Regions from separate parts of the Sphingopyxis sp. 113P3 genome, predicted to be linked through region 1. Evidence: predicted binding sites of a transcription regulator. Region 1 holds the regulator's gene; each other region holds the start of a gene.

Region 1 (10,466 bases):
GAGCCCCTTTGCGCCCACCACCGATCCGGGCGATGCGGTGCTGCGCAAATATCTCTCGCAGAACCTCTCGCGCTATACGGTCCCCGAGCGCCGCGTGATTCAATATGCACTATTCGACCGCAGCGCCGTGCCGGTGCCCGCGGTGACCGACGCCGAGGTCGCCGATGTCTACAAGGCCAACGCCGCGCGTTACGCCGCGAGCGAGACGCGCCGTTTCGCGCAGGTGATCGCGCCCGACGAGGCCACAGCAAATGCGATCGCAGCCAAGGTGCGCAGCGGTGCCTCCCTTGCCGCAGCGGCGCAGGCGGCAGGGCTGTCCGCCGCGACCACGGGAGACCTTACGCAGTCCGCTTATGCGGCCACAACGAGCGCAGCTGCAGCCAAGGCCGGCTTTGCCGCCAAGCAAGGCGAGCTTCTCGGCCCGACGCAGACCGAACTCGGCTGGGCCGTGGCACGCGTCGAGAATATTACTGTCAAGCCCGCACGCACTGTTGCTGATGCGAGCGCCGAAATTCGCGAAGAACTTGCCAAGAACAAGGCGAACGAGGCGATCGTCGACTATTATAACGCCATCCAGGACGCTGTGAACGGGGGCGCCGCGATCGAGGAGGTTGCAAGCGACCGCAAGCTCCAGCTCGTCGAGACGCCCGCGCTGCTCCCCACCGGCCGTGCGCCGACGCAACCTGATTTTGCGCTTCCTCCCGAGTTGGCACCGATGATCTCACAGGCCTTTCAGGCGAGCGCGGAGGGCGAAGGCCAGCTCGCGACGATTACCGAGAACGAAAAGTTTGCGGTCTTCGCGGTGAAATCGATCGTCGCGGCCGCCCCGCCCCCCTTCGCGGAAATTCGCGCTGGCCTTCTTGCCGACTGGCGCCTTGCGGAGGGTCAGAAAGTGGCGCGCGACAAGGCGCGCGCGATCGTGAAAGCCGTTGAAGGCGGCAAGGACCTTGCGACCGCGGCGCGCGAAGCGGGTCCGAACGTCGGCTCGGTCCAGACGATCGGCGGCAGCCGCGCCGAACTCGGCCAGAATGGCCAGCCGGTGCCGCCCGAGCTCGCGCTTCTTTTCTCGATGGCACAAGGCAGTGTGAAGACGCTTGAACTCCCCGGCAATCGGGGGTGGATGGTCATCGCCCTCGGAGAGGTCGACCGGCCGAACCCCAAGGATATCGACCCCGCGCGCGTCGCTGCGATTGCGCAGCCGCTCGGCCCGGCGTTCGGCAACGAACTGGTCGGCCAGCTCGTCGCCGAGGCGAAGCGCCGCGCCGGCGTGAAGATCAACAAGGACCTGCTCGAGCAGCTGCGCAAGGAGCTGACCGGCACGGCGCCGGCGCAGTAGCCCCCGGGATGACGGCGCTCGAAGGCAGGGCCGCCGCGCTCGAGGCGCTGGCGCAGGGACGTGGCGCGGTGGTCTGGCAGCGCCTGATCGCCGACGTCGAGACGCCGGTGTCGGCGGCGCTCAAGCTGATCGAGGCGGGGCGCGGAGACTGGGTGCTCGAATCGGTCGAAAGCGGTGAGACGCGCGGTCGCTACAGCCTTCTCGGCCTCGATCCCGACCTGATTTTCGAGGTTGATGGCAACGCCGCGCGGATCAATCGCGACTGGCGCCATGACAAGGCTGCGTTCGTGCCCGTGGCGGGCCCCGCGCTCGAGGCGCTGCGGGACCTCGTCGCCGAATGCCGCTTCGACGTGCCCGCCGGACTGCCCAAGGCGCTCGCGACGCTCGTCGGCTTCTTCGCCTATGAGACCATCGGCCTCGTCGAGGAACGCGTGCCGCGCGCCCCCGGCGCGGGGCTTGAACTTCCCGACATGATCTTCGTACGCCCGACGACGATCCTCGTGTTCGACCGCCTCGCCGACGAATTGTTCCTCATCGCACCGATCTGGCCCGATGCAGGCGCGCCAATCGACCGGGTGATCGACGCAGCGCAGGACCGGCTCGACGGCATCGCCGCGCGGCTTGCAAGCCAGAGCGCGCAGACCCAGCGTGCGACCACGGACGCTGAGCCGGACGCGATCGTCCGCAACGCCGCGACCACGCCCGAGCGCTTTGCCGAAATGGTCCGCACCGCGAAGGACTATATTGCGGCAGGCGACATTTTTCAGGTTGTGCTCTCGCAGCGTTTTTCGACGCCGTTCGACCTTCCGCCGTTCGATCTTTATCGCGCACTGCGCCGCATCAATCCCTCCCCTTTTCTCTATTTCCTCGACCTTCCCGGTTTCGCACTGATCGGCTCGTCGCCCGAGATTCTCGTTCGCGTGCGCGACGGCGAGATCACTATCCGGCCCATCGCGGGCACCCGCCCCCGGGGCCGGACCAGCGCCGAGGATGCCGAGAACCGCGAAAGCCTGCTCGCCGATCCCAAGGAACGCGCCGAGCATCTGATGCTGCTCGATCTTGGCCGCAACGATGTCGGCCGCGCCGCCGAAGGGGGGAGCGTCACCGTCACCGACAGCTATACGGTCGAATTTTACAGCCACGTCATGCATATCGTGTCGAACGTCATCGGGCGCCTCGCACCCGACAAGGACGCGATCGACGCGCTGTTTGCGGGGTTCCCGGCGGGGACGGTCAGCGGCGCGCCCAAGGTCCGTGCGTGCCAGATCATCGCCGAGCTCGAAGCCGACGCGCGCGGGCCCTATGCGGGCGGCGTCGGCTATTTCGCGCCCGACGGCAATATGGACAGCTGCATCGTGCTGCGCACGGCGATCGTCAAGGACGGCGAAATGCACGTCCAGGCGGGCGCGGGCATCGTCGCCGACAGCGACCCTGCATATGAACAGCGCGAGTGCGAGGCCAAGGCGGGAGCGCTCTTCGCCGCTGCGCGCGAGGCGGTGCGGCTTGCGGGCACCCCAGGTTACGGGCAGTAGGGCATCATGATCCTCGTCATCGACAATTACGACAGCTTCACGTTCAACCTCGTCCACTATCTGGTCGAGCTCGGCGCTGAAGTTCGGGTCGAGCGCAATGACGCGCTGAGCGCTGCCGAAGCCATGGCGAGCGGTGCGGACGCGATTCTCATCTCGCCAGGCCCGTGCACGCCCAACGAGGCCGGAATCAGTCTCGAGCTTGTCGCAGCCTGCGCCGAGGCAAAGACGCCGCTGCTCGGCGTTTGCCTCGGACATCAGGCGATCGGCCAGCATTTCGGAGGCATCGTCCAGCGCGGCCATTTGATGCACGGCAAGACCTCGCCCGTCTGCCACGACGGGACCGGGCTTTTCGCCAATCTTCCCTCGCCGCTCACCGCGACGCGCTATCACAGTCTTGAAGTCGTCGAGATTCCGCCCGTTCTCGCCATCAACGCAACCAGCGACGACGGCGCGGTCATGGGCTTTCGCCATGTCGAGCTGCCGATCCACGGCGTCCAGTTCCACCCGGAAAGCATCGCAACCGAACACGGCCACGCAATGCTCGCCAATTTCCTCCGGATCGCCGGATTGCCGGTCGCCGAGCGGCGGGCGGCATGAGCCGCTTCGGCCCCTTCCCCGACCCCGGCGCGCTTCTCGGTCCCGACGAGGCAGCGCATGCTTTCGAGACGATGCTCGACGGAGGCGGCGAGGATGAAGAGGTGGCCGCCTTCCTTGCGGCCCTCTCGGACCGCGGCGAAACGATGGTCGAGATCGCCGCGGCCGCGCAGGCGATGCGCGAGCGGATGATCCCGGTCGATGCCCCCGAAGGCGCGATCGACGTTTGCGGCACCGGCGGCGACGGTCATCATACGCTCAACGTCTCGACAGCCGTGTCGATCGTGGTGGCGGCGTGCGAGGTCCCCGTCGCCAAGCACGGCAACCGGGCCGCGTCTTCGAAGGCGGGCGCCGCCGATACGTTGGAAGCGCTCGGCCTCGACCTCACGCGCGCGAGCGAGACAGCGGCGGCGCAGCTTGCCGATCTGGGCATCTGCTTCCTCTTCGCTGCGCACCATCACCCGGCGATGAAGCGCATCATGCCGATCCGCAAGGCGCTCGGCCGCCGCACCATTTTCAACCTCATGGGGCCGCTCGCCAATCCGGCCCGCGTCCGGCGTCAGCTCATCGGCATTGCGCGCCCTGCCTATGTGCCCGTCTATGCCGAGGCGATCCACCAGCTTGGCACCGATCATTCGCGCGTGATCTCGGGCGACGAAGGGCTCGACGAACTGTCGCTGGCGGGCGGCAATGAAGTCGCGGTCATCACCGCAGAAGGGGTGCGGATGCAGCGCAGCACGTCCGCCGATGCGGGCCTGCCAACGCACCCCATTTCGGCCATTCGCGGCGGCGATGCAGCTTATAATGCGAAGGCGCTCCGCGCGCTTTTGATGGGCGAGCACAGCGCCTACCGCGACGCGGTCCTTTACAATGCAGCCGAAGCCCTCGTCGTCGCAGGCCACGCGGAAACCCTTGTGGACGGGGTCGAGGAAGCCGCCGAGGCGATCGACAAAGGGCTCGCCAACGCGCTGCTCAACTGCTGGATCGCCTATAAATGAACAGACTGACCGAAATTCTCGCGACCAAAGCGGTCGAAGTCGCCGAGCGGCGCAAGTCGCGGTCCATCGCCGCGCTCGACGCCGTCGACGGCGGCGCTGTGCGCGGTTTTGCCGCAGCGCTCGAGGCAAGAATCGCCGCGGGCGGCCTCGGTCTCATTGCAGAGATCAAGAAGGCTTCGCCGTCCAAAGGGTTGATCCGCGAAGATTTCAACCCTGCCGAGCATGCACGCTCCTATGAAGCAGGCGGCGCGGCGTGTCTTTCGGTTCTGACCGATGCGCCCTATTTTCAAGGGCATGAGGAGTATCTGATCGCCGCGCGCACGGCGTGCAGCCTCCCGGTGCTGCGCAAGGATTTCATGATCGACCCCTGGCAGGTCGCCGAAGCGCGCTCGATCGGCGCCGACGCGATCTTGATCATCGTCGCCGCGCTCGACGACGGCGCGATGCGCGAGATCGAGGCGGCCGCCCGCGAACGCGGCATGGACGTTCTCGTCGAGGTTCACGACGAGGCCGAACTCGAGCGCGCACTTACCCGGCTCGAATCGCGCCTGATCGGGGTCAACAACCGTGACCTACGCACCTTCGAGACCGACCTTGCCGTCACCGAGCGCCTCGCAAAGCTGGTACCGGCAGGGACTCTCCTCGTCGGCGAGAGCGGCATTGCAACGCACGCCGATTGCGCGCGGCTCGCGGCAAACGGCGTCCATGCCTTCCTCGTGGGAGAAAGTCTGATGCGCCAGAGCGACGTCACCGCCGCGACCAAGGCATTGCTTGAGGGATGAGGCTCGGGCCTTGCCCCCTGCCCCTCACCGCTCCCCCCCTTGCCTTTTCTGCCCTGCGTTGCTTCGCTTACCGCGATGAAAGACAAACCGACTCACCTCGACGAAACGGGCGCAGCGCATATGGTGGACGTTGGCGCCAAGCCGGCGACTGAGCGGCTTGCGATTGCGGAAGGGCGGATCCGCATGGCGGCGGCGGCGCTTGCGGCGATTCGCGCCGGGAACATGCCCAAAGGGGACGTGCTTTCCGCCGCACGGATCGCCGGGATCATGGCGGCAAAGCGCACCGCGGATCTTATTCCCCTGTGTCACCCGCTCGCGCTTACCAAGGTGACGGTGGACTTTGCCTGGGAAGACGGCGGCATCCTGGTTCGCGCGAGTGCCGCGACAACCGGTCCCACGGGGGTGGAGATGGAGGCCCTGACCGCCGCCTCGGTCGCGCTTCTCACGCTTTACGATATGGCAAAGGCCCTCGACCGGGCCATGGTGCTGGAGGGCATCCGTCTCTTGGAGAAGAGCGGCGGCCGCTCAGGCGACTGGCGCGCCGAATGAAGCTGCTCTTGAGCGTCGAGGAAGCGCAGGCACGCATCTTGGCGCTCGCCGCACCGCTTGCACCCGAGAATATCCCCTTTACCGATGCGGTTGGCCGTTTTCTTTCAAAAGATGTCACAGCGCTGCGCGATCAACCCGCCGCCGCGCTATCGGCGATGGACGGCTATGCAATACGCTTCGAGGATCTTCCAGGGCCATGGTCGATCACGGGCGAGGTGGCTGCGGGCGCGATGCCGTCGCGCGCGATCGGTGCGCGCGAGGCAATGCGTATCTTTACCGGTGCAATGCTTCCCCCCGGCGCCGATACGGTGGTGGTACAAGAGGATGTCGCGGAAGCAGGCGCGGCCCTGGTGCTGACCGGCGAAGGCCCGGCGGCGCGCGGAAAACATGTGCGCGCGCGCGCTGGCGACTTTGCCGCGGGGACGTGCCTGCTTGCCGCTGGGGCGCGGCTTACGCCCGGCGCGATCGCGGCCGCGATCATGGCAGGCGCGCCTGCGGCAGCGGTAGGCCGCCGCCCCCGCGTTGCAATTCTGACCACCGGCGACGAACTCGTCCCGCCGGGTCATCCGCTTGGCGTGGGCCAGATACCCGACAGCAATGGTGCGATGCTCGCCGCGATGCTTAAGGAAGAGGCGGCCGAGGTGGGCCTGCCCCTTCATGCACCCGACGATCGCACGCTGATCGCGAATGTCCTGCGCGATCTTGCGCGACATCATGACGTCATCGTCACGATCGGGGGGGCCTCGGTGGGCGATCATGACCATATCCAAGGCGCGCTCGCCGGCGCGGGAGGGTCGGTCGATTTCTGGAAGGTCGCGATGCGACCTGGCAAGCCGCTCGTCGCCGGGACGATCGGCACGGCCGCTCTGCTCGGCCTGCCGGGCAATCCCGCTTCCGCGTTCGTCACCGCAACGCTGTTCCTCCTCCCTCTCGTCCGCCATCTCGCGGGCGCGCGCGCGCCGCTCCCGCTCGTCCGCCAGGCGCCGCTCGCAGCGCCGCTCGCGGCGGGTGGCGAGCGGCGAGACTATTTGCGCGCCCGTCTCGATGCAGACGGCCTCACCCCCTTTGCCTCGCAGGACAGCGGCCAGACCGTTCCGCTCGCCGCCGCCAATGCGCTCGTGATCCGCGAGCCGCGCGCGCCCGCGCGCGCGCCGCTCGAAAGCGCTGACTATATCGCGATTGCTTGACAAGTTCCGCTCTGTTCCACTATCGTTCTCCTTATGTCCGGCGAGCCACTTATGGAGATCGAGTGATGTTGACCGCTAAGCAGCACGAACTGCTCCACTTCATCCAGCAAAGGCTCGACGCCAGCGGCATTTCGCCCTCGTTCGAAGAGATGAAGGAGGCACTGGGCCTCAAGTCGAAATCGGGCATACATCGCTTGATAAGCGCTCTTGAAGAAAGAGGATTCCTGCGTCGCCTCCCGAACCGTGCGCGCGCGCTGGAGGTCTTGAAGCTTCCCGAAGCTGCAAGGGCGAAGGCGCCGAGCGACCATAATGTGCTGCCGCTGCGCAAGCCTGCAGCGGCGCGGCCGATCGCTGCGAACGACATCATCGAGGTTCCGCTTCACGGCCGTATCGCCGCGGGCGTGCCGATCGAGGCCTTCGAAGATCACAACCAGCTTTCGGTTCCGGCCGCGCTCCTGGGTTCGGGCGAGCATTATGCGCTTGAAGTTTCGGGCGACTCCATGATCGAGGCGGGTATTCTCGACGGCGATTATGCGCTGATCCAGAAAGCCAGCACCGCCCGCGAAGGCGACATTGTCGTCGCGCTGGTCGACGGGCAGGACGCGACGCTCAAATATTTCCGCCGCGAGGGCCGCATGATCCGCCTCGACCCGGCGAACAGCGCTTACGAGCCGCAGCGCTACGAGGCCGAGCGCGTCATGGTTCAAGGGCGACTTTCCGGGTTGCTTCGCCGCTACCACTGACCTCGAGCCTCCGCCGCCGCCAATGTGCGCGGCGTAGCGCGGGCGTCCCATGGGAATTTGGCCCGCCGCACCGACGGGGCGGCGCTGACGCGAATGGGCGTTTGAAGCGGCCATGTCGCCATGCTAGGGGCACCCCCGATCCGTCCCGGCCCCCGCCGGCGACGGCAAAAACGAGTGAAAGACTTCGTGGTGGCAACCCCAGACCAGACTGATTTGACCGAAGCGACCGGCAGTGCCGTGGTGACCCGCTTCGCCCCCTCGCCCACCGGCTTCCTGCACATCGGCGGCGCGCGTACCGCGCTTTTCAACTGGCTGTTTGCGCGCCACCACGGCGGCAAATTCCTGTTGCGGATCGAAGACACCGACCGGGTGCGTTCGACCGAGGCCGCGATCGACGCGATTCTCGACGGCATGAAGTGGCTCGATCTCGATTGGGATGGCGAGGCGGTCTATCAATTTGCGCGCGCGGGCCGGCACGCCGAGGTCGCGCACGACCTGCTGGCGCGGGGTGAGGCCTATCGCTGCTACCTGACGCAGGACGAGCTTGCCGCCATGCGCGCCGAGGCGCAGGAAAGGCGCGTACCCTTCCGGGTGCGCAGTCCGTGGCGGGATCGGGATGACGGCGACCCTCAAGCGCCGCACGTCATCCGCCTGCGCGCTCCCCAGGAGGGCTCGGCGACCATCCACGACCGCGTCCAGGGCGAGGTGACGGTGCAGAATGCCGAGCTCGACGACTTCATCCTGCTCCGTTCGGACGGAACGCCGACCTATATGCTGAGCGTCGTCGTCGACGACAATGACATGGGGGTGACGCACATCATTCGGGGCGATGATCATCTCAATAATGCGTTCCGCCAATCGGCGCTCATCCGCGCGATGAACTGGCGCGAGCCCGTCTACGCGCATGTCCCGCTGATCCACGGCGCCGATGGTGCGAAGCTGTCGAAGCGCCACGGCGCGCTCGGCGTCGATGCCTACCGGGACGAGATGGGCTATCTTCCCGAGGCCGTGAACAATTACCTGTTGCGGCTCGGATGGGGGCATGGTGATCACGAGATCATCAGCCGCGAGCAGGCGATCGAATGGTTCGACCTCGCCAATGTCGGCCGTTCGCCCTCGCGCTTCGACTTCAAGAAGCTCGAGAATCTGAACGGGCATTATATTCGCGAAGCGGACGATTCGCGGCTCGCCGGCCTCGTTGCGCCGCGCGTCGAAGCGCTGGTCGGACGGCCGCTTGACGATGCGGACCGCGCGCTCCTCACCCGCGCGATGGGCGCGCTCAAGCCGCGCGCGAAGACGCTCGGCGAAATCGCCGAGGGCGCCGTCTTCCTCTTTCTGCCTGATCAACTGGAGATGGACGAGAAGGCCGCCCAGCTGCTGCGCGATGCGCCCGAGGGCCTCCTTTTGGATGTGACCGAGCGGCTCAGGGGTCTCACCGACTGGACCAGCGAGAGCATCGAAGCGGCGGTTCGCGAGACCGCCGAAACTGCAGAGCTGGGGCTCGGCAAGCTTGCCCAGCCGCTGCGCGCCGCGCTGACCGGCCGCGCCGTGTCGCCGGGAATTTTCGACGTGTTGCTGCTGCTCGGCCGCGACGCCAGTCTGGCGCGACTTGACGCAGCGCACAATTTTCCGGCAGGGGCGTAGCCACATTGCCTTTGGCCCTCCACACAGGGGAAGAAACATGACCGAACCGACCGCCAAAATCACCCTGGGTGACACGAGCATCGAGAGCCCGATTTTGTCGGGAACCGTAGGCCCCGATGTTGTCGACATCCGCAAATTCTATGGTCAGACCGGCGCCTTCACCTATGATCCCGGCTTCACCTCGACCGCGAGTTGCGAGTCGAAGCTGACCTACATCGACGGCGACGAGGGCGTGCTGCTCCACCGCGGCTACCCGATTGGCGAACTCGCCGAGCATTCAAGCTTCATGGAAGTCGCCTATCTGCTGCTCAACGGCGAACTGCCGAGCGCGGACGAGCTGACCCGGTTCGACAACACCATCACCCGCCACACGATGGTCCACGAGCAGCTCGCGACCTTCTACCGCGGCTTCCGCCGCGACGCGCACCCGATGGCGATCCTCTGCGGCGTTGTCGGTGCGCTGAGCGCCTTCTATCACGACTCGACCGATATCAACGATCCGCACCAGCGCATGATCGCCAGCCACCGACTCATCGCGAAAATGCCCACGATTGCGGCGATGGCGTATAAATATTCGGTCGGCCAGCCGTTCGTCTATCCGCGCAACGACCTTGGCTATACGCATAATTTCCTGCGCATGACCTTCGGCGTCCCCGCCGAGGAATATCAGGTCGACCCCGCCGTCGTGCGCGCCCTCGACCGCATCTTCATCCTCCACGCCGACCATGAGCAGAATGCGTCGACGTCGACGGTCCGCCTTGCCGGTTCCTCGGGCGCCAATCCCTTTGCCTGCATCGCGGCGGGCATCGCCTGCCTGTGGGGTCCGGCGCACGGCGGCGCCAATGAAGCCGCGCTCAACATGCTGCGCGAGATCGGGCGGCCCGAGCGCATCCCCGAATATATCGCGCGGGCGAAGGACAAGGACGATCCCTTCCGCCTGATGGGCTTCGGCCACCGCGTCTACAAGAATTACGACCCGCGCGCGACCGTGATGCAGAAGACGGTGCGCGAGGTGTTCGCCGCGCTCAAGGTCAATGATCCCATGTTCGACGTGGCCCTGCAGCTTGAGGAAATGGCCCTCAATGATGATTATTTCATCGA
Region 2 (10,466 bases), on a different replicon from region 1:
GGGGAACAGCTCGCCCGGATGCCATTCGATCTTGGCGATGACGCGGCGCGGCTTGTCCCAGGACGCCGCCTGATACTCGAAGTCCTCGAAGAACCGTTTGACCTTGGTCAGCGAAGGCCGTCCCACGGGCCGTGTCAGCCGATGCGCGATCTTCTCGCGCAAGACGGCGTTGGCGGGCAGACGGATGGCGTAGAAGAACCTGGCTTCTTCCAGCCGCATATAGATCGCGGGGATCGCGTAGGCAGCGTCGGCCCGGAAGAAGCGTCCACCAAGGTCGCGGCCAGCATATCGGGCAATGACGGGATCAAGGACATCCCGCCAGCCATCGGCGCTGTGGACATTGCCGTTACGCAGGGCGCAGCGCTCCAGCATGCCAAACTGGTTGAACAAGAAGATGGGGTGATAGCAGGTGCAGTCGAAATGCCCGTTCCAGGCAGTACCTTCCTGATCGCCGTGGGTGGGGCTGACCGAGCTGTCCATGTCCAGCACGATGTATTTCAACCCGTTGCGGTCATGAAACCGGTCGATCCATTGGCCGTTCAGATCGGCCAGCGCCGCCCGGTTCGCGGCCAGAGCCAGCGTCTCGGTCTCGAACCGTCCCATCTGCGATGCCGAAGCAGCTTGCGCCTCGACGGCCCTGCCGCCAACGACCTGACGCATCACGGGATCGAGGGCCAAGCGGTCGGCATCGTTCACATCCTCGTATCCGGCCAGTCGTCCGAACACCGATTGCCGGAACAATCCGTCAAGCCGATGGAGCGTGTTCTTCCCGGTGCGGCTGTCTCGCAGCGCCTCCGACGCCAGATTGGACAGGCCGAGCACGTCATCAAGCTCGCGCATCACCAGCAGGCCACCGTCTGAACTGATCTGCGCACCACGGAACTCCAGACGCACACGGCGGTCGAAATCAACCCGATCTCCCCGCGCCAAGCCCGCACCCTCCAGGTGATCCATGAAACGCGCCCCTCGCAGCCGTCAACGCCATGATTTATATGCGAAATATCACGATTACGACAGCGAAATCAGCGACTTACTTGGAGAATGTGGGGTGGATGGAGGCATCCCGGCACGGCTTTCTAACGGGGGATCATCGCGGCATGGCCGCGGTTCTTTCCGCAGCGGCAGTCAAGCGCGACCTCGCGCCCGAGGCGCGCATCGGTCCCGCCGGGATTGCCATGCTTCCGAACCGCGCGCCACCCGAGGGGCAACGCTATCGCGTCACCCTCGCTAAGGCGCGCGAAGAACTGGAACGCTACCTGCCCGCCGCCCGACAGCAGGCGGCCGAACGATTGCGCGAATTGATCGGAGAAAGCGCGCCATCTACTGCCATCGCGAATGCACGAACCGAGCTTGCCTATGTCCGGCACGCCAAGGGTCCGATCTACCAGTCCCACCTTTTGACCTATCTCGGCGTGCGGCAGGTCGATGCCGTCGTTACCGCCCAACAAACGCCCCTTGAGCGTGTGCGTGAGATCGGGGCCGCCCTGGGCGTGCAGATCAACGGTCAGCAATCGGCGCAGCTTCAACGCGCCGTGCGGGCGCTGGAGCGGCCGATCCTCCCCCCCGGCCATTCACCCGGGCAAGAGCGGCTTGCCGAGCTTTTCATCAAGAACACGCCCGAAAAGAACCATGCCGATCCACGCCTTTCGCCCGCGCAAGCGATTGTCGATGCCGCCATGAAGACGGCGGCCGATCGGGGTGAAAGCGCCCGCATGGTCGCAACGATCAGGGAGTCGACGCGCCAGCTCGTCGCCGATCGGATCAAGGCTGGCGGTTCACTGGACGGCGAGATCGGCCGCGCGGCGCAGGTGCAGGCACCTGCACCGCGCGATAAGGACCGGAGCCGCTAACGGCTTCATCGCGCAACGGGTATCTCCCCGATCCGGGTCGTCCATGCCGGGCTCTTCTGTGATCGCTTCGTATCGAACGACCGCGCACCGCACCCCTGCGCCGCCAAGATGACCGTGTTTCTCCCAAACCGGCTATTGAGACCATCCATTGCCGCCAACAGCGCGGGTGCCTTGGGATCGGCTGTCGCAAAGAGGTCCGCCTGCCCCGCCCCTTCCGCTGTCAGATCCTCCAGCAAGACGCCGCATTTGGTATAGACGCCTCCCGGTTGAAACATCGCTTCCATCATCTTCCCCGCGATCCCCACGATGATGCGCGGATCGTTGGTCGGCGGGGACAGCCGCGCCGATCGGGATGCCGAAGGCGGGTTCGGGCGATAACGCGAGCCATGTGCGAAGGCGATCAACCGGCTCGCCGCCAGTCCTTGCGCGCGTATCTTCTCGGCCGCACGCGCTGCGCGGCGCGCCATCGCTTCGCGCAGCTCGGCGAGATCGGAGACGGGCGCGCCAAATTGCCGCGTCACTGCGGTCGCCTTGAGCGGTTCGGGCGCCACCTTGAAGTCGTCGCACTCGATCCCACCCAGCTCGCGCACGAGCCGTTCCAGCACCACCGTTCCCACATCGCGTGCGACCGCCGGAGGTAGCGCGGCCAAGTCCGCCGTCGTCTTCACACCGAGCGGGCGGAGCCGCGCTGCCAGCGCGTGCCCGATGCCCCACACTTCTCCTACCGGCCATTGGTCGAACAGACGCCGGCGCAGCTCGACGTCGTGGAGATCGACCACCCCTCCCCACACCTTCTCGGTCGCCTTCGCCAAGGCGTTTGCCACCTTGGATAACGTGCGGGTCGGACCCAAGCCGATCCGGGTCGGCAGGCCGACCGATCGCGCTATATCCTCGCGGACCGCGTGCGCGGCCACGACGTTGCCGAGGCCGTCCGGCAGCACCGGCAGCCGGAAAAAGCTTTCGTCGATCGAGTAGATCTCCACCATATCGGAGTGATCGGCGATGACCGCGTTGAAGCGTCGATTGAGGTCGGCATACAGTTCATAATTGCTCGATCGGAGCTGGATTCCGTGGCGTTTGATCCGATCGCGCATCTTGAAGACCGGGTCGCCCATACGGACGTGCAGCGCCTTCGCCTCTTCACTGCGCGCGATCGCGCAGCCATCGTTGTTGGACAAGACGATGACGGGCACATCGCGCAGGGCCGGATCGAACAATCGCTCCGCGCTGACGTAGAAATTGGCTATGTCGACGATTGCCCATGACACGGCGCTAGCGTCGATAGTCGCGGACGCCGGTCCGCACGACACCCCATATCTCCACCCCTTCCACGGGTGTCGGCTCGTAGATTTGCTGCGCGTTCCGCGCTTCCAGGAGGAGGTCGCCGCGTCTCCGGCAGAGCTGACGGCACACGAAGCCGCCATCCACGATCGCAATAACGATATGCCCCTCGACGGGGCGCGTGTCGCGATCGACCACCACGACGTCGTTGTCGTGGATGCCAGCGTCGATCATGCTCGATCCGCTGATGCGGAAGACGAAACTTGCCGCCCGATCGAGCCGCAGCAACTCGATCAGGCTTATGGCGTCGTCCTGCCAGTCTTGGGCAGGGCTTGGAAAGCCGGCTCCTGCTGCACCAACGATCCGGAGAATGGTCCCCTGCGGCACGTCGGCAAGCGGGACCGGCTGCATCAGAGGCAGCATCAGAGATTCCCTTCACCCTCCATTGTAACACTCGCGCGAACGAAAGGGGAACAGGAGAGTTGAACCATTCGCCGCAACGCGGGGGACGGTTCCTCTTGCGACCGTCGCGACAGATGGCACGATGCGCGTTCAAGGAGATCACGATGCCCGCCACCAACGTCAATACCGCCAGCGCCGCAGAACTCGACGCTGTTCCGGGTCTCAATGGGCATGGCCCGGAGATCGTGCGCTACCGCGAGGAGCGCGGCGGCTTCAGCGATTTGCGCCAACTGGAGGAAGTGCCCGGACTTGCCGGAAAGGTCGACGGCAGCAGCGCGGCCCTTACCGTGGGCGACGCGAATTGAGAGACGAGCATGAGTGACACGGACGCAGATGACGACGACGATGGCGCCTATTATGTCGTACCCGAAGAGGCGATCCAGTATCTGCCGCGAGAATGGCAAGAAGCGATCTACGCGCGTGCCGAGGACGGTCGCAAAGTCTTGGAAGCCGCCGACAAGGAGCTGAAACAGCTCTCGCGACTATCGCTGTCCTTCTACCACGTGACGGTCCTGAAGCACATCAGGGACAAGCTGGCCGTCTATCGTTTCAAGGCGGATATGGCCGCGTTCCTCGAATTGGACATGCTAACGACCGCCTTCGTCGCCACCTATGTCCGGCTTCACACCGGAGGGAGCGGCAGCGGCTTCGCTCGCGACGCGCTGCCCGAGGCGTTGCGCAGCGCCCATGACGAAATCATCGATATGCGGAACAAGCGATATGCCCATGTTGCAGAACACGATTCCGTCAACGATGAAATGGAGATCCAGGAGGATGAAGGGCGCTTCATCGTCAATCTAGGCTTCCGCTTCGGGTTCTATATCGGAGGGTCGAACGACTGGACGAAGCTCGTCGATGCGCTCGACGAGATATTCGCCGAGCGAGGTCAAAAGATCGTCGAGCGGCTTCAGGCCAGGACCGGTAGAGAATGGTCGATCGCGCAAGGCCCCCCTCCCGACGCGACGCCGACCTGACTGGAGGGGGCGCAGCCGGCACGGGGTCTAAGGATCGGTCCTTAGCGTGTCATTCCGCCCCGAGCCGGAACCGATTGAGGTGCATAGATTGCGTGACGGGTTAGGTGACACCGCTCGATGCCGATCGAGCCGGACAGGCGCTCCGTCACACATACGCACGTTTGCGGATCGTCCCGTTTCTCCATCTTCAACTGGCCATGTTGGGAAAACCCATTGGGGAACAGACTTGGGAAAACCGTGCAGTCGCGACGCGCGCGATCAGCGCAAACTCCCCGGCTGTCTCGCTACGGGTTCCCAATCGAGAAAGGCGTCAGGACTGTGGCGCGGTCGCGATGTTCGACAGGTCCGTGGCCGGATTGATCGGCATCCCGGCCTCCCTGCGCTCCGAGTAGCGATCGATAAGCTGGACGGTGTGGGGGCGCAGCAGGACGGTAAAGCGCACCAGTTCCTCCATCAAGTCCACGATCCGATCGTAATAGCTAGACGGCTTCATGCGACCGGCGTCGTCAAACTCGTTGAACGCCTTAGCGATGCTCGATTGGTTGGGGATCGTCACCATCCGCATCCATCGGCCCAACACGCGCAGCGTGTTGACGCTGTTGAACGACTGCGACCCGGCCGACACCTGCATCACGGCGAGCGTGCGGCCCTGCGTCGGACGCATCCCACCCATCGAGAGCGGCAAGTGGTCGATCTGCAACTTCATGATGCCGGTGATCTGTCCGTGCCGTTCGGGGCTGCACCATACCTGCCCTTCCGACCACATCGATAGCTCGCGCAACTCATGGACGGCCGGGTGATCGTCGCCAGCGTGCTGATCAGGTAGCGGGAGGGTGGACGGATCGAAGAGGCGCGTTTCGCAGCCGAAAAAGCGGAGCAGACGCGCCGCTTCCTCGACGCACAGCCGGGAATAGGATCGTTCGCGCAGCGAGCCATAGAGCAGGAGAATACGCGGCGCCGGATCGATCGCGCCCAGCCCCAGCGCCGGCCGCTGGATGGCATAGGCGGTATCGAGTGCCGGCAGATATTCGGGGTCGGCAAGGTCGCGAAGGGGCATCAGGTAAGTCCGATCCGCAGCGCGAGCGCGGCAAGGGTGATGAGCAGGACGGGCACGGTGAGCGTGACCCCGACCCGGAAATAATAGCCCCATCCGATCCGCACGCCCTTCTGCCCCAAGACGTGCAGCCACAGCAGCGTGGCGAGTGAGCCGATCGGCGTCAGCTTGGGGCCGAGATCGCAGCCGATCACGTTGGCGTAGATCATTGCTTCCCTGATCGCGCCCGTCGCGTGGGTCGCGTCGATCGAGAGCGCGCCTAACAGCACGGTCGGCATGTTGTTCATCATCGACGACAAGACGGCCGCGATCACGCCCGTTCCCAGCGCCGCGCCCCACACCCCGCCTTGGGCGGGGCGGTCGAGCAGCGCCGCCAGATGATCGGTCAGGCCCGCGTTCCGCAGGCCATAGACGACCAGGTACATGCCGAGCGAGAATATGACGACCTGCCACGGCGCGCCGCGCAGCACCTTGCCGGTCTGGATGACATGGCCTCGCCCCGCAGTCACCAGCAGCAAGATCGCGCCGGCAACGGCTACGGCGCTGACCGGGACGCCGAGCGGTTCCAGCAGAAAGAAGCCGGCGAGCAGCAGGGCAAGGACGATCCATCCGGCGCGGAAGGTCGTGGTGTCGCGGATTGCGGCACCGGGCGCACGCAGCGCGGCCACGTCGTAATTTCGCGGTATATCACGTCGAAAGAAGATCAGCAGCGCGCCCAGTGTGGCGGCAATCGACACCAGATCGACCGGCACCATCACGGCTGCATAGTCACCGAACCCGATCTTGAAGAAGTCAGCCGACACGATGTTAACGAGGTTCGACACGACCAGCGGCAGGCTTGCGGTGTCGGCGATGAACCCGGCCGCCATGACGAAAGCCAGCGTCGCCTTGTCCTTGAACCCCAGCGCCCGCAGCATGGCGATGACGATCGGTGTCAGGATCAGCGCCGCACCATCATTGGCGAATAGCGCGGACACCGCCGCGCCGAGCAGCACGGTCAGGACGAACAGCCGACGACCATGCCCCCCGCCCCAGCGGGCGACGTACAGCGCCGCCCATTCAAAGAACCCGGCTTCATCCAGCAACAGGCTGATGACGATGATCGCAACGAACGCGGCCGTCGCGTTCCAGACGATGCCCCATACTACCGGCACGTCGGACAAGGTGACGACGCCTGCGAGCAGCGCCACGACGGCCCCGCCTATCGCGCTCCACCCGATGCCGAGGCCTTTGGGTTGCCAGATGACGAGCGCGATCGTCGCGACGAAGATCAGGACGGCAAGAAGCATCAGGCGACGCGCTGGCCCGAAGCATCAACCACCTGTTCGCCGTCTTCCTTGGCAAACGCGGCAAGCTGGCCACTCGGCAACAGATCGAGGACGGCTTCGGAAGGGCGGCACAGCTTCACGCCGAGCGGCGAGACGACCAGCGGCCGGTTGATGAGGATCGGATGCGCCATCATCGCGTCCACCAGCGCGTCGTCGGACAGGAACGTGTCGCCTAGGCCCAGCTCCGCATAGGGGGTTCCCTTCTCGCGCAGCAGCTCGCGAGGCGTCATGCCGGCGCGGTCGATCAGCTCGACCAGCAGCGCGCGTGCGGGCGGGGTTTTCAGATACTCGACCACATGCGGTTCGATGCCGGCATTGCGGATCATGGCGAGGGCGTTGCGTGACGTGCCGCACGCAGGGTTGTGATAGATGACGATATCAATGGCCAAGGGGCGTCCTTTCAGCAGCAAGGGGCGAGTTCGGCGAGGAGCGGCACACATAGTTCGGGCGAGCCGGCGCAGCAGTCCTTGACGAGAAACAGGGTCAGCGCGCGCAGGCCGCCCAGATCGGCGCGGTAGATGATCGACCGGCTATGCCGTTCGGATCGGACCAAGCCGGCGCGGGCGAGGATACCGAGGTGCGCCGACATAGTGTTTTGCGGCACGTCAAGCTGACGGGCGATTTCACCGGCCGCCAGTCCGGTCGGTTCATGGCGAACCAGCAAGCGAAACACATCGAGCCGTGTTCCCTGTGCGAGCGCACCAAGAGCAGCGATTGCCGAATCGATTTCCATATATCCAGCATAGCAGATATATCGGTTAACGCTATTGTCTCGCGCCTGTTGGTAGATCACGTGTCTCGCCACTCACCCGCAACGGGTTTCGGGAGGACTAAGGGCGTCCCAAAACTCGATCCCAGTTGGGAAGGGCTGCATGACCTTGCCGGCCCTTCGGCTGAAAGGTTGCGCGGAAGAATGCGAGAAGATGGTCGCGTAAGTGGCGTCGGGCGACCTTGATCGGTCGCCCTACTCTTCACATCGCCGACATGGGTGGTTCGAGCGTTCCCAGCCATGCGACGAGCGCGAGGATCGTAATGGCACTGACCGCCTCGATCCCGAGGCTGCGCCGTAAAGCGCTGAGTGCGCCGCGTTGATCGCTACCCGGCAGCGCTTGCTCCAATGCGGGCGTCAGCCGGAAGCGATTGAGCGATGCCAGCACCAGCATCGCGCCGAACAAGACGAGCTTGGCGAGCAGGAGCTGGCCGTAAAGGGATGTGGCGAGCTTTGGAAGGTTGCCTACACCGACTAGCAGCCATGTATTGACGAGGCCGGTAACGATAATGGTGCCGACCACGATCGTACCGACCAGGCCGAACCCGTGCAGTACACGATGCGTAAGCGTCAGATGAGCCGCGTCGGCCCGGCGGGTAGGGCGAGCCACAAGCAGGACAAGGCCAAACAGCGCCCCGACCCAAGCACCGGCTGCGAGCAGGTGGAGAATATCGGCAAGGAGGTGAGCCCAGCCTTTTGCGCCCTCATCCATCGCACCGTGCCCGGTCCAGGCGAGTGTCGCCAGCGCCACAGCGCTGGCGATCACCACGACGCCGAGGAGAGGCGCACGTCCGGCCGCCGCCAAGGCGGCGACCGACGCCACGACCAGCGCGGTCATGCGTGCTTCCCATGCCGTGCCTATGGTCGACCCGGAAAGCAGCATTCCGATCGCCTCGCGATCGATTGGCCAGGGCGGTGTGCCCGCCATCGCCGCAGCGAGTAGCGCGAGTGCGATGGCGGAGAGCAGAAGGCCCAGCAAACCGAGACCGACGAGCCAGAGGCGCAACGCGAGCGCGCTGGCGCGCTCGCGTCCCTTGAGGCCGTAGAGGCCGAATGCCGACAGGCCGAACAGCCCGCCCAGCGCCAGAAAGAGCGCGAAGCGTACAGCGATCAGCGGCCAGTCGGTTTCCACGTCACTTGACCGCGAAGGTGTAGTTGCCGGCGACGCGGTGGGTGTCGCTCGACACGACATGCCATGCAACGGTGTAGCGGCCCGGAGCGAGCGGCGCCTTGGGCGTAAGGACAAGCGTGCTGCCGTCACCGGCGACGGCTGCCGTCGTCGTGATCTTCATCGGCGCGTGCGTTGCCCCGCCATGTCCGGTCATCATGAGATCGGCGCCGGAGAACTTCGGCATCAGCTTTTCGCTGAAACGCAGCTCGATACGGGCAGGCTTGTCGACGGTCGCATTCGCGGTCGGCGAGGCTGTCACGAGTTTCGGATGAGCCTGCGCTGCGCTGGCGATGCCGAGAAGGGCGAGGGCGGTAGGGAGGAAGATGCTACGCATGAGATTACTCCGTGGGTTCGTGCCCTATCTACGCGCCCCGGTCGCGCACCCCTTAGCCGCCCGATGAGGGATGTCGGGCAATCCTGCGTATGAAATGCTAGTGGGGTGGAGTGGAAAGCATGGACGAACTGGACAGAGCATTGGCGAGGCTGGCGGGCGCACCCGCCCCTGCCGCGCTGGACGGCATCGAGACGCGGGTACTTGCACGGATCGGCTCGCGGCCCGTCGTGCGGCAGGCCGGCATCGGTCTTGGCGTAGTGACGGCAGCGGCGCTTGCGATCGGCATCGTCGGAGCCGAGCTGCCCGTCGCTGCCCGCCCGACCGTTTCCCTGGCCCCGCTTGGCGGAGCGTCGCCGCTTGCGCCTTCCTCCTTGCTCCTGGGTGAGCAATGACCTCGACGACGCGCATCGTTCTCGGTGTCGTGCTCGCCTTTCTGGCCGCGATCGGAGGCGTGTTCGTCGGGCGGGCGCTGTTGCCGCAGCCCAAGCAGCCAGGTGCCGCGCTGCATGACGTATTGCACCACAAGCTGACGCTCGACGACGGCCAGCAGGCACGGTTGAAGGTGCTGGAAGATCGCTTCGCGATGCAGCGGCGTGCGCTCGAGCTCGAAATGCGCGCTGCCAACACCCGGCTCGCCGAGGCGATCCAAACCGAACATGGCAATGGCCTCAAGGTCGCAGCCGCGGTGGACCAGAGCCATGCGGCGATGGGCGAGCTGCAAAAGGCGACGCTCGCGCATATCTTCGCCATGCGGCAGTTGCTGCGACCCGATCAGACCTCCCAATTTGATGCCGCGGTGGTGAAGGCACTCACCGACGGTCAGGGGTGAGCATCGACTGGACCGCATTGTCTGACGGCGAACTGGCGACGCTCAGTATCGCCGGCCGTCAGGCGGCCTTTGCGGAAATCATGCGCCGTTACCGTCAGCCGGTTTTTCGGCTCGCGCGTGCCTCTGTAGGCGAAACCGATGAAGCGCTTGATCTGGTTCAGGAAACCTTTGTTGCCGCGCATCAGGCGTTGCCGCGCTACGACACGCAGCGCGCGATGAAGGCATGGCTGTCGACGATCGCGATCAACAAATGCCGGGATTGGGCGAGGAAGCGCGCCGTTCGCCGTTTTCTGTCCTTCGGCTTCGCGGCGGAGGATCAGGCTGACACCCTTCCCGACAACGCCGTGCCGATCGATGACAGTGCAGCCGATCGCCAGGAGCTTGATCGGGTGACGCGCGCTATCTCGACGTTGC
Region 3 (10,466 bases), 1.4 Mb from region 1:
CGCGCTTTTATCTTCAGCAGATCGTTCCCGCGGCAACGGGCCTCGCCCCCGCGGCACTGGCGGGCGACGCGGCGCTTCCAACACTGCCCGAAAGCCTCTGATTTTTACCGGCCGAGGCGGGTTTTTCCAAAGCCTTCCCGGTAATTATCATTAACGCGATGATAACCATCGCTCGCTAGGTCCGTCCGACAATGGCCGGAGAAGCGCGCGTGTCGTTTATCGCGAACAAGATGATCATCAGCTGGCGCTCCTTTGCGCTCTCGCTGCTGCTTGGTATCGCCGCCGCGCTGTCCTCTGCCGCAGAACCAATCGACAGGGTCATCGAATCCGCCATCGGCTGGACCGCATGGCGTCCGGTTTCAGGTGATATCGTTGTCATAGGTCTCGACGACCGGACGTTGGCCAGCGTTCCGGAGGGGCGCTTTGCCCGCGCTGAGCATGCGGACGTTATCGACGCGGTCCGAAAGGCCGGCGCACGTCGACTGGTCGTCGATTTCTATTATCAGCGACAGGAGCGCGATCCCGGCACCCCCCGCTTGGCCGAGGCCGTCCGCAAGATGGACGATCATATCATTCTGGCCGTCGCGACGCAGTCGGTTCCCGGTCGCGATCAGTTGCTTTCGGTGTTTCCCGATCCTGAAATAGCCGGCCGGCGGGCACAACTCGCCAGTATCGCCTGGAATTATCAAATCTGGCAGGTGTGGAATGTTCCCCTGATGTACGAAGCGGACGGGCGGCTGTTGCCGAGCGTAGCCGCTGCGCTCGCGAACAGGCGAACTGCCCGGCCCGCCGAGTTCCGTCTCGATTTCTCCTACAACCTGTCGACGATCACCGAATATAGCGCGATCGACCTTATGGAAGGTCGGATCGGAGAACGTGAACTCCGCGGCAAGGAAGTCATTTTCGGTCGCACGGCGTCGACCTTTCCCGACCAGCACTATCTTCCTGGTCACGACCTCGTGCCTGGTCCCTATATTCATCTTATCGCTGCGGAAGCACTGAAACGTGGCACTCCGGTGAATATTGGCTGGATGCCACCGTTTCTCGTCGCTCTAGCGACGATGCTGATTGCATTGCTTACCAGGCTGGAGAGGCATTTCACCTGGATTGCGCTGGGCGTTGTCCTTCTATTGATCTTTGCCAAGGTCATGCTCAGCGCTTCGCTCGTCACCTCGTCGGTAGGCGTTGCCCTCTTCTTCGTCGCCGCGGTCAGCGCCAACGTCTCGCGCAGGCGGCGCCGCTTTTCGGCGCAGCGTGAAAATCCGGTCTCGGGCCTTCCCAATTTCGAGGCACTGCGCGGCCAGACGCCGTTCGGCAGCGCGACCGTCATCGCGGCAAAGCTCGTCAATTTCGAGGATCTCGCCGCTTTCCTTCCCGGCGAGGGCAGCCAGCAGCTCGTCGACCAGGTCGCGCGCCGCCTCACGCTTGCCTGTCACGGGACGCAGCTCCACCACGATCTCGATGGCACTTTCGCATGGCTCGTTCCCTATTATCAGCATAGCCAGATCGAGGAGCATCTCGCGGGGCTTGCAGCGCTGTTCAACGCCCCGCTGACCATCGGCGAACTCAAGATTGACGTCGCCATCGCTTTCGGCGTCAACGACGAATTTGAAGGCTCGAATGCCCAGCGTCTCGCCGCGGCGCTGGTCGCGGCTGAAAAGTCGATCCGCACGCGGGCGCTGTGGACCAAATATATGCCGCGCCAGAAAGAGGATGCGGGCTGGCAGCTATCTTTCCACTCGCAGCTCGAAGATGCGCTCGCCGGGGGGGACATCTGGGTCGCCTTCCAGCCGCAATATGAGATTGCAACCCGCAGGCTCGTCGGGGTGGAAGCGCTTGCGCGCTGGACGCACCCGACGCGCGGCCCCATCCCGCCCGACGAATTCATCGTTCAGGCTGAAAAGAGCCAGGACATCTATCGTCTCACCCTTTTCGTGATGGATCAGGCGATCCGCTCATCCGCTCATCCGCTCATTTGCGAAGCCGCGGGTTGCCGGTCAATATGTCGGTCAATCTGTCGGCTACGCTCCTCGACCATAGCGACCTGGTCGGGACGATCCGCGTCATGCTGACGGCGCATCATCTGCCCCCCGAAGCGCTCACCATCGAAATCACGGAAACCGCGCAGATCGAGAACAGCCGTCAGGCACGCCAGACGCTCGCGCAATTGCGCCGGACGGGAATCCGTCTGTCGATCGACGACTATGGCACGGGGCAGTCGAACCTTGAATATCTGACCGAAATCGAGGCCGATGAGATCAAGATCGACAAGCGATTCGTGATGACCATGCGCGATTCGCAGCGAAACTTCGAAGTGGTTAAATCGACGATCGATCTCGCGCACCGCCTCGGAGCCGTGGCAGTAGCCGAAGGCATTGAAGATGCCCCGACAATGGCGCTGCTCGAACAGCTCGGCTGCGATGTCGGCCAAGGTTATCACCTTGGAAAACCGCAGATATTCTCCGAACTCGCAGCCTCACTCCTCGCCTCGCCCCACAGCCGCTCGGCCTGACTGCCAATCTGGTAGCGTTTGTTAAGGTTAAGACTCGCTTTACCTTATTTTTTAAGGTATACGGCGCGTTAACTGTCCTGGTTGGCAGTGGGCATCAGGAGATCTGAAATGGGTTGGTTGTGGAAGTTCCTGGGCGGCGGCGGCACCGGCAGCGGTGGCACTCCGGCCTGAGAATCCAGCAAGGATTTTCAAAAGGGCTCCAGCATCGCTGGGGCCCTTTTTCATTGCCAGATCCCGCGCGTGTCGGCCCTCAGGTCGTGGGCAATGGGTGAGCCAATTTTTCCTGAGCACCTGGCCGTCTCGGAAAGGCCCATCGATCATTGCGGCAAGAGGCTCCAGGAGTAGGAAATTTTTTCGCCCCCCTTTTCTCCTGACCTCCGATAGACCTCAACCCCGCGGAAAGCCTCAGCTCAGAGGCGCGAGACGTGCAAACTGAGCGATGAACCGAATCAAAATGTCGACGAATTGAGTCATTCATTCGTCATTTACCGTCTTGCATCGCCGGGCCGACGTGGCACTATAGATGGTGGGTCAGCCGACGGGGGCACCCAATAATTAGTATTTGGCCGAAAATGGCGGATTTCCGTCGCCCCTTTCATATGGGCACGGGAAGAACCCTTTTGCGCCCTAAAATATGTCCCCCGAAGGCGCGATAAAATGCTAGGCTGGGGCTTCGTCCCCGAGTCGAACAAGACGGGAACAAAGCGCGCTCGGGCGCGCTCATTATGGGGCGAGATCGATGGATTTTCGGGAAACGGATCGGGTGGAGACGAACGACGTGGCGACGATGGAATTGGCGAAAAACGACGCGTCCCAAGCGACCGAATCGGCCGGCGATGCGAAGAGCGAGCCTGCGGCACCCGCGAAGCTGAACGACACCGGCGAACCCAAGGTTCACGCCCGGCGCTTTAATGTCCTCACCGACGCGAGCCGCGATGCGCTCCTTACCGATTTTGGAAAGGAGACGCTTCAGGACCGCTACCTTCTGCCCGGAGAATCCTATCAGGATCTCTTCGCCCGCGTCGCATCAGCCTATGCGGACGACCAGGATCATGCCCAGCGCCTCTACGACTATATCTCGAAGCTGTGGTTCATGCCCGCGACCCCCGTGCTCTCGAACGGCGGCACGGGTCGCGGCCTTCCGATCAGCTGCTACCTCAATAGCGTCGACGACAGCCTCGAAGGCATCGTCGGCACCTGGAACGAGAATGTGTGGCTGGCCTCGCGCGGTGGGGGCATCGGCACCTATTGGGGTAATGTCCGCGGCATCGGCGAGCCGGTGGGCCTCAATGGCAAGACCAGCGGCATCATCCCGTTCGTCCGCGTGATGGACAGCCTGACTCTCGCGATCAGTCAGGGTTCGCTCCGCCGCGGTTCGGCCGCCTGCTATCTTGATATTTCGCACCCCGAGATCGAAGAGTTCCTCGAAGTGCGCAAGCCCTCTGGGGACTTCAACCGCAAGGCGCTCAACCTGCACCACGGCGTGCTGATCACCGACGAGTTCATGGAGGCAGTCCGCGACGGCACCGAATTCAACCTCCGCAGCCCCAAGGACCAGAGCGTCCGCGGGACTGTCGACGCGCGCTCGCTCTTCCAGAAGCTGGTCGAGACGCGCCTTGCCACCGGCGAACCCTACATCATCTTCATCGATCAGGTGAACCGGATGATGCCCAAGCATCACCGCGACCTCGGCCTCAAGGTCTCGACCTCCAACCTGTGCAGCGAAATTACCCTGCCCACGGGACGGGATCATCTGGGCAATGACCGCACCGCAGTCTGCTGCCTTTCGAGCCTCAACCTCGAAACCTGGGACGAGTGGAACGGCGACAAGCGCTTCATCGAAGACGTCATGCGCATGCTCGACAATGTCCTTCAGGACTATATCGACCGCGCGCCGCCCGAAATGGCACGCGCCAAATATTCGGCCAGCCGCGAACGGTCGGTCGGCCTCGGCGTCATGGGCTTCCACAGCTTCCTCCAGGCGCGCGGCCTGCCCTTCGAGGGCGCAATGGCCAAGTCCTCGAACCTGCGCATCTTCAAGCATATCCGCAGCCAGGTCGATCAGGCATCGATGCTGCTCGCCAAGGAACGCGGCCCCTGCCCCGACGCTGCCGATCAGGGCGTCATGGAGCGCTTTTCGTGCAAGATGGCGATTGCGCCAACTGCATCGATCAGCATCATCTGCGGCGGCACCAGCGCCTGCATCGAGCCGATCCCAGCGAATATCTACACCCACAAGACGCTGTCGGGCAGCTTCGTGGTCAAGAATCCGCACCTTGAAAGCCTGCTCGTCGACAAGGCGAAGAACAGCGATGCGGTATGGAACTCGATCCTCGAAAAGGGCGGCAGCGTTCAGCACCTCGACTTCCTGACGCAGGACGAGAAGGATGTGTTCAAGACAAGCTTCGAGATCGACCAGCGCTGGCTGCTCGAACTTGCAGCCGACCGCACCCCCTATATCGATCAGGCGGCGTCGCTGAACCTCTTCATTCCGGCCGACGTCGAGAAGTGGGACCTCTTGATGCTCCACTACCGCGCGTGGGAACTTGGCATCAAATCGCTTTACTATCTCCGCTCGAAATCGGTGCAGCGCGCCGGCTTCGCGGGAGGGGTCGAGGCTGACAACACGCCCGAGGCCGCGAAGTTCGAACTGTCGGCCGGGACGACCGACTACGACGAGTGCCTGGCTTGCCAGTGACGCTCGCTCCGCCCCTCGCCAGCGAAGCTGGGGTCAGCGGCGTGTATTGAGGTGAGCAATGCCAGCCTGGGCTGACATGACGATAGAGATTTGACGCAAGGATAAACCGATGCCTTTGTTGGAAGCCCGCAAGACCTACAAGCCCTTTGAATATCCCTGGGCCTATGATTTTTGGAAGCGCCAGCAGCAGATCCACTGGATGCCCGAAGAAGTGCCGCTGGGCGAGGATTGCCGCGACTGGGCGCAGAAGATCAGCGACCACGAGCGCAACCTCCTGACCCAGATCTTCCGCTTCTTCACCCAGGCAGACGTCGAGGTGCAGGATTGCTACCACGACAAATATGGCCGCGTGTTCAAGCCGACCGAGATCAAGATGATGCTGACTGCATTCAGCAATATGGAGACGGTTCATATCGCGGCGTACAGCCACCTGCTCGACACGATCGGCATGCCCGAAAGCGAGTATGGCATGTTCCTCGAATATGACGAGATGCGTGCCAAGCACGATTATATGGGCACGTTCGGCGTCGACAGCGACGAGGATATCGCGCGCACACTTGCCATGTTCGGCGGCTTTACCGAGGGGCTTCAGCTCTTCGCCAGTTTCGCGATGCTTATGAACTTTCCCCGCTTCAACAAGATGAAGGGCATGGGCCAGATCGTCAGCTGGTCGGTGCGCGACGAAAGCCTGCACTGCGAGGGCATCACCCGGTTGTTCCACGCCTTCGTCAAGGAACGCGACTGCCTGACCAAGAGCGTGCGCGAGGATATCATCGACTGCTGTCAAAAGACCGTGCGGCTCGAAGACGCCTTCATCGACCTTGCCTTCGAACAGGGACCCGTCCCCGGCATGACTCCCAAGGAGATCAAGCGCTACATTCGCTACATCGCCGACTGGCGCCTCGGCCAGCTTGGATTCCAGCCGATCTACATGATCGACGAGCACCCCCTGCCCTGGCTTGCGCCGCTCCTCAATGGCGTCGAACATGCGAACTTCTTCGAAACGCGCGCCACCGAATATTCGAAGGCTGCGACCCGCGGCGACTGGAACACCGTCTGGCAGAGCTTCGACAATCGCAAGAAAGCGAAGGCCAATGACGACGGCGCTCCTTCTCTTGAAGCCGAAAGCGACGGCGAGGATATGTTCAAACAGGCCGGCATCGCGGCAGAGTAAGCGCCGTTAAGCTCCTCCCATCGGGATCGGCATTGAAAGTGCCCGGATTCCCGCTGGTTGGAGCGGGTGCGAGAGGACGCCGCGGCAGCCAGCTGGAAAGGGCCGAAGGCCACACATGACCGAGAAGAAGCCCAAAGCGAAATTGCTGATCCTCAGCCAACCCCAGCGCGCCTGCCTCGAGGGTCTGTCTTGTCTTATGACTTTTCTGGCGGTTGTGGGCATTAAGGGCTGCCCGATCCGGGGTGGCCACCCCGGATCGGGCGGAAGGGGATGGATCGAAGTTGTCTCGGTCGTGGAGGACCGTCGATTAGTGTGATCACCCCTTTCTTTTCCACCAGACCTGGACGGAAACCAGGGCTTCGGGCCCGGATGACAAGAGTAGGACAGCGGAAAAGATGGACAATCCCATACCCCAAACCATCGGCATCGACATCTCAAAAGCGACCCTTGATGTATATGCCCATCCTGCAGGCTGCGAGCGGCAATTCACCAATACCGCCAAAGGCCACAGGGAGCTGATAGATTGGCTCGGGCAATGGCAGATCGATCGGATCGCCTATGAGGCTACTGGCGCATACCACCGACAGCTCGAGCAGGCTTTATCGGACCTGCCATGCGTCAAGCTCAACCCGGCTCGCGCACGGCGGTTCGCCCAAGCGATAGGCACTCTCGCCAAGACGGATAAGATTGATGCGGTGATTCTGGCCCGTATGGCGACGACGCTCCAGCCTCCCGTACGCCCGGCAAATACGCCCAAGCAAGCCAAGCTCGCCGAATTGATCAGCGCTCGCGATGGCTTGGTCCGTGATAAGATCGCGCTTCAAAATCAAGCGAAGAACCTGACGCTACCTCTCCTCAAGCGTCAGCACAAAAAGCGCCTGGATCAGATTGAGCAGCATATCAAACAGGTCGATGTCGAGCTTGCGACGATCATTGCTGCTGACGCAGAGTTGGCGCGGCGGCACGAAATCATCTCCAGTATTGCCGGGGTAGGCACACGTACCGCCGACCAGTTGGTCGCAACCATGCCAGAGCTAGGAGCACTGGATCCTAAACAAGTCGCTTCCCTTGCAGGCCTGGCTCCCGTCGCCCGTCAATCGGGGCAATGGAAAGGGCGCAGTTTTATTCAAGGGGGACGGGCCAATGTAAGACGTGCGCTTTACATGCCGGCCCTCGTTGCCGCCCGCTACAATCCAGATCTCAAAGCAAAATATCAAAGCCTCATCGCGTCCGGAAAACCGGCAAAGGTCGCTGTGGTCACACTTATGCGCAAGCTCATCGTCATGGTCAACGCGCTGATTAAAGCCGACCGCCTATGGGTTGAAAAACGGGCTTGATCACAACGGAAACTAACCGCCGTCCCCAGCTTCCAAGCGATCCGATTCGCGACGAACTCGTCGCATTGGGCCTCGTTGCGCCACAAGGTGCGAAATGGACGCTCACACCGACAGGCAAGAAGGTTCTGGCGGCGGGGTCCAACCGGCGAAACAAGGGCGGGTTTTCAGTTTAAGCTCACGCGCCCGACCCTCGACCCGCGTGTCGGCCGAGATCTTGCCCAGGTGCAAGTCGCCGCGCCCGCGCATGACGCGCGGGCGGATTTTCCAACCGGCAGGGCGCGCCCACCGGCGACGAGGCAGGGTCCCAGTGGCAGCGCGAACGCCGGGTCGGATTAGTTCACCATAACCCCGCTCGGCACCGCGCCCACGCGGGCCGCGGCGAACAGCACGCCGCCGCGCACCGCCTCGGGTGTGCCGTCAAGCAGGGGCAGCATCACCAACTCGCGCGTCGTCTCGCTGTCGTCGTCGACAACCAGCCGTAGCGACGAGTAACCAAGACTGCTGCGTTCGATCACCACATCGCGAATTGCCTCGAGCGGCCACGACAGGCCAGAGGCGCGATAGAGCCGTACGCCGTCATGAAAGATCCACGCCTCGCGATGGCGCCAGAGCTGCAGGCAGGTCCAGAAGACAAGCAAGGCCGCAAGCATCGCCGCGCTTGCCGCTATCTCGCCGAAGAGCACAGCGCGGAACATCGCCGCCGCACCGTCAGCTGCAACCGGGATCGCCTCCCTGGCAGCGATGGCGAAAAAGACGAGCGCGCTCAGCGCCTGCCCGGCCAACAGCGGCTTTGCCTTCAGCGCCGCGATCACGATGATTTGTCGGTCCCGATTGGTCATCACGAGCACACATAGGTACGGCGCTGCGGCAGCGCCAGCATGGAAGGCAATCCTGCCGACACCGCAGCCGCGACATGGTCGGCTTCAAAGCGCTGGCGCAGGAACGGCAAGCATAGGGGCGTGCCTGATCGGGCATCTGCCAGGGGGCGCTGCACTCCCACCGCCGCCCCACAGTGAAGGATAAGCGCCGCGCTTCTTAAAGGCGCGCCGCGAGCTGCTGGAGCATCGCCTGCACCGGCTGGGCGGGTTCGGCAGCGTTCCAGCCTGCCTCAAGTCCCGCGATACGCTCGAAGAGGCGCTCGCTTGCTGCAATAATCCGGCCAATATTCGGTTCGAAGGCCGCGCACACCGCCCAGTCGGCAGGGATCGGTTCGCCGATGCGCGCGGCGCTGTCGTGCGGGCCCGCGCCCGCATCGCCCGCGATCATCGCGCGGCGGTGAAGCAGCCAGGCGATGATGTGCATCAGCCGCGTCGTGGTCTTCAGCGATTCGCAGGCGAGGCTCAGCTGAAGCAGGCTGTCGCTGCGCCCGGCGCCGAAATCACGCGCGGCCGAAAAGGCCGAATGCGCCTCATCGGCAAGCAGCATCGCCTCGACATAGAGATTTTCCACTTGCGCGCGCTGCACGGGCGATGTGGCTGGCAGATGATCGGAGCCCCCTCTGGTCATGCGGGGACGATGGCACGGGCACGCGCCAGATCGCAACGCCGCTAACCATTTTTGTGAGGGACAACGCGTCCCGTTTTGAATTCGCGTCGGTCAGGCGATGATGTCGGGGATGATCTGGTCCTCGCACCACGCGATCTCGTCGCGCAAGCGCAGCTTCTTTTTCTTGAGCCGGGCGAGCTGGAGCTGGTCGGGGACCGGGCCTTCGCTGAGTGCGATAATCGCAGCATCGAGGTCGCGGTGCTCGACGCGGAGCAGTTCAAGGCGCTGGGCGATGTCTTCGGGGTTCACGCCCCTCCTCCTGCCACGATCACGGCCCATCCGCAACGGGGACCGGATGAGCGAATCGCCACGACATTCGCCGCAATTCATGATTTACTCATGAGCGCCAATCGAGTCGAAAAGGAGAATGGCAAATGAGCATTTCGCACCTTTCCGCCCTGAAGTCCCGTCACGCGGACCTCGATGCGAGAATTGCGAATGAAGAACGGCGCCCCGCCCCCGATGCGGCCCTGCTGGCGCAGATGAAAAAGCAGAAGCTTAAAATCAAAGAAGAGATGCTCGCGGTCAACTGACCGGCGCGCGTCCCTGCCGCCTCCGCTGGCGCTTCCCTTTCGCGGATAGCGTCAGCGCCGGCGGTAGACGGGGCCCCGATTGAGCCCCAATCGCTGCAGATGCGGCGGAAGATCGGGTTTCGAAACCACCTGACGGCGCACCGCCTGCGGATTGACCGGGCGGTCGAAGGCGATGCCGAATTTACCCTCGCCGACCCATACGATGCGTCCGGGCACCATGCCGACATTGCGAAGTTCAACCTCGACGGTGCCGCCCTGCGTTACCTTGGCAGGGCCTTCGGCGAGCATACCGCCGACGGACAGATTGCGCACGCGTACCGTCACAGGACCCTCGACCCCAGGAAGGACGAGGTTCGCCTGGAGAAACAGGCTGTCGCGATCGGAGCTGCGCGACAGCGCAGCCACCTGTTCGTCGAGTGTTTCCGGTATCCGCGATTCCATGCGCCCCATTCCCGCACCCAAAGTTTCGAGAGGGCGACCCTAAAAGCGAGCCCTTGCAGAAACGTAAATGGGCCGAGACGGCGGTCAGTCTTCGCGCGAGATACGCTCGTTGCGCTCGTGCCTCTCTTGCGCCTCAAGCGTCATCGTCGCAATCGGCCGTGCCTGCAGCCGCGCGAGAGAGATAGGCTCCCCGGTTACCGCGCAATAGCCATATTCGCCTTCATCG

The links. Region 1 encodes LexA, which represses DNA repair genes until DNA is damaged. Its sites were predicted from a motif close to GTTCCNCNCTTGTTCT; they were not measured.
Region 2: LH20_RS22365 (LexA family protein) is a predicted target of LexA. The motif match lies at 3,591-3,606, and genes of this name have one in related genera.
Region 3: LH20_RS02880 (ribonucleoside-diphosphate reductase subunit alpha) is a predicted target of LexA. The motif match lies at 3,198-3,213, and genes of this name have one in related genera.

Annotation. Positions count from the first base shown of each region.
Region 1 covers NZ_CP009452.1:1,995,192-2,005,657, reverse strand. The annotation lists gene LH20_RS09715 (peptidylprolyl isomerase) at 1-1,336, shown strand, start outside; gene trpE (anthranilate synthase component I) at 1,345-2,868, shown strand; gene LH20_RS09705 (anthranilate synthase component II) at 2,875-3,465, shown strand; gene trpD (anthranilate phosphoribosyltransferase) at 3,462-4,460, shown strand; gene trpC (indole-3-glycerol phosphate synthase TrpC) at 4,457-5,242, shown strand; gene moaC (cyclic pyranopterin monophosphate synthase MoaC) at 5,318-5,791, shown strand; gene LH20_RS09685 (molybdopterin molybdotransferase MoeA) at 5,788-6,978, shown strand; gene lexA (transcriptional repressor LexA) at 7,044-7,721, shown strand; gene gltX (glutamate--tRNA ligase) at 7,935-9,365, shown strand; gene LH20_RS09670 (citrate synthase) at 9,403-10,466, shown strand, end outside.
Region 2 covers NZ_CP009453.1:180,176-190,641, reverse strand. The annotation lists gene LH20_RS22380 (IS1380-like element ISPme1 family transposase) at 1-954, opposite strand, end outside; gene LH20_RS22375 (hypothetical protein) at 1,098-1,850, shown strand; gene LH20_RS22370 (Y-family DNA polymerase) at 1,856-3,118, opposite strand; gene LH20_RS22365 (LexA family protein) at 3,123-3,557, opposite strand; gene LH20_RS22360 (helix-hairpin-helix domain-containing protein) at 3,698-3,898, shown strand; gene LH20_RS22355 (hypothetical protein) at 3,908-4,567, shown strand; gene arsH (arsenical resistance protein ArsH) at 4,878-5,624, opposite strand; gene LH20_RS22345 (arsenic transporter) at 5,624-6,910, opposite strand; gene arsC (arsenate reductase (glutaredoxin)) at 6,910-7,389, opposite strand; gene LH20_RS22335 (ArsR/SmtB family transcription factor) at 7,350-7,682, opposite strand; gene copD (copper homeostasis membrane protein CopD) at 7,921-8,850, opposite strand; gene copC (copper homeostasis periplasmic binding protein CopC) at 8,852-9,223, opposite strand; gene LH20_RS22320 (hypothetical protein) at 9,343-9,615, shown strand; gene LH20_RS22315 (periplasmic heavy metal sensor) at 9,612-10,052, shown strand; gene LH20_RS22310 (RNA polymerase sigma factor) at 10,049-10,466, shown strand, end outside.
Region 3 covers NZ_CP009452.1:614,314-624,779, reverse strand. The annotation lists gene LH20_RS02890 (acyl-CoA dehydrogenase) at 1-101, shown strand, start outside; gene LH20_RS02885 (CHASE2 domain-containing protein) at 231-2,072, shown strand; gene LH20_RS24145 (EAL domain-containing protein) at 2,003-2,512, shown strand; gene LH20_RS02880 (ribonucleoside-diphosphate reductase subunit alpha) at 3,252-5,210, shown strand; gene LH20_RS02875 (ribonucleotide-diphosphate reductase subunit beta) at 5,320-6,384, shown strand; gene LH20_RS23880 (hypothetical protein) at 6,500-6,700, shown strand; gene LH20_RS02865 (IS110 family transposase) at 6,780-7,721, shown strand; gene LH20_RS02860 (hypothetical protein) at 8,054-8,560, opposite strand; gene LH20_RS02855 (DUF1465 family protein) at 8,757-9,227, opposite strand; gene LH20_RS02850 (DUF465 domain-containing protein) at 9,318-9,545, opposite strand; gene LH20_RS22690 (YdcH family protein) at 9,641-9,799, shown strand; gene LH20_RS02845 (PilZ domain-containing protein) at 9,851-10,240, opposite strand; gene dksA (RNA polymerase-binding protein DksA) at 10,325-10,466, opposite strand, start outside.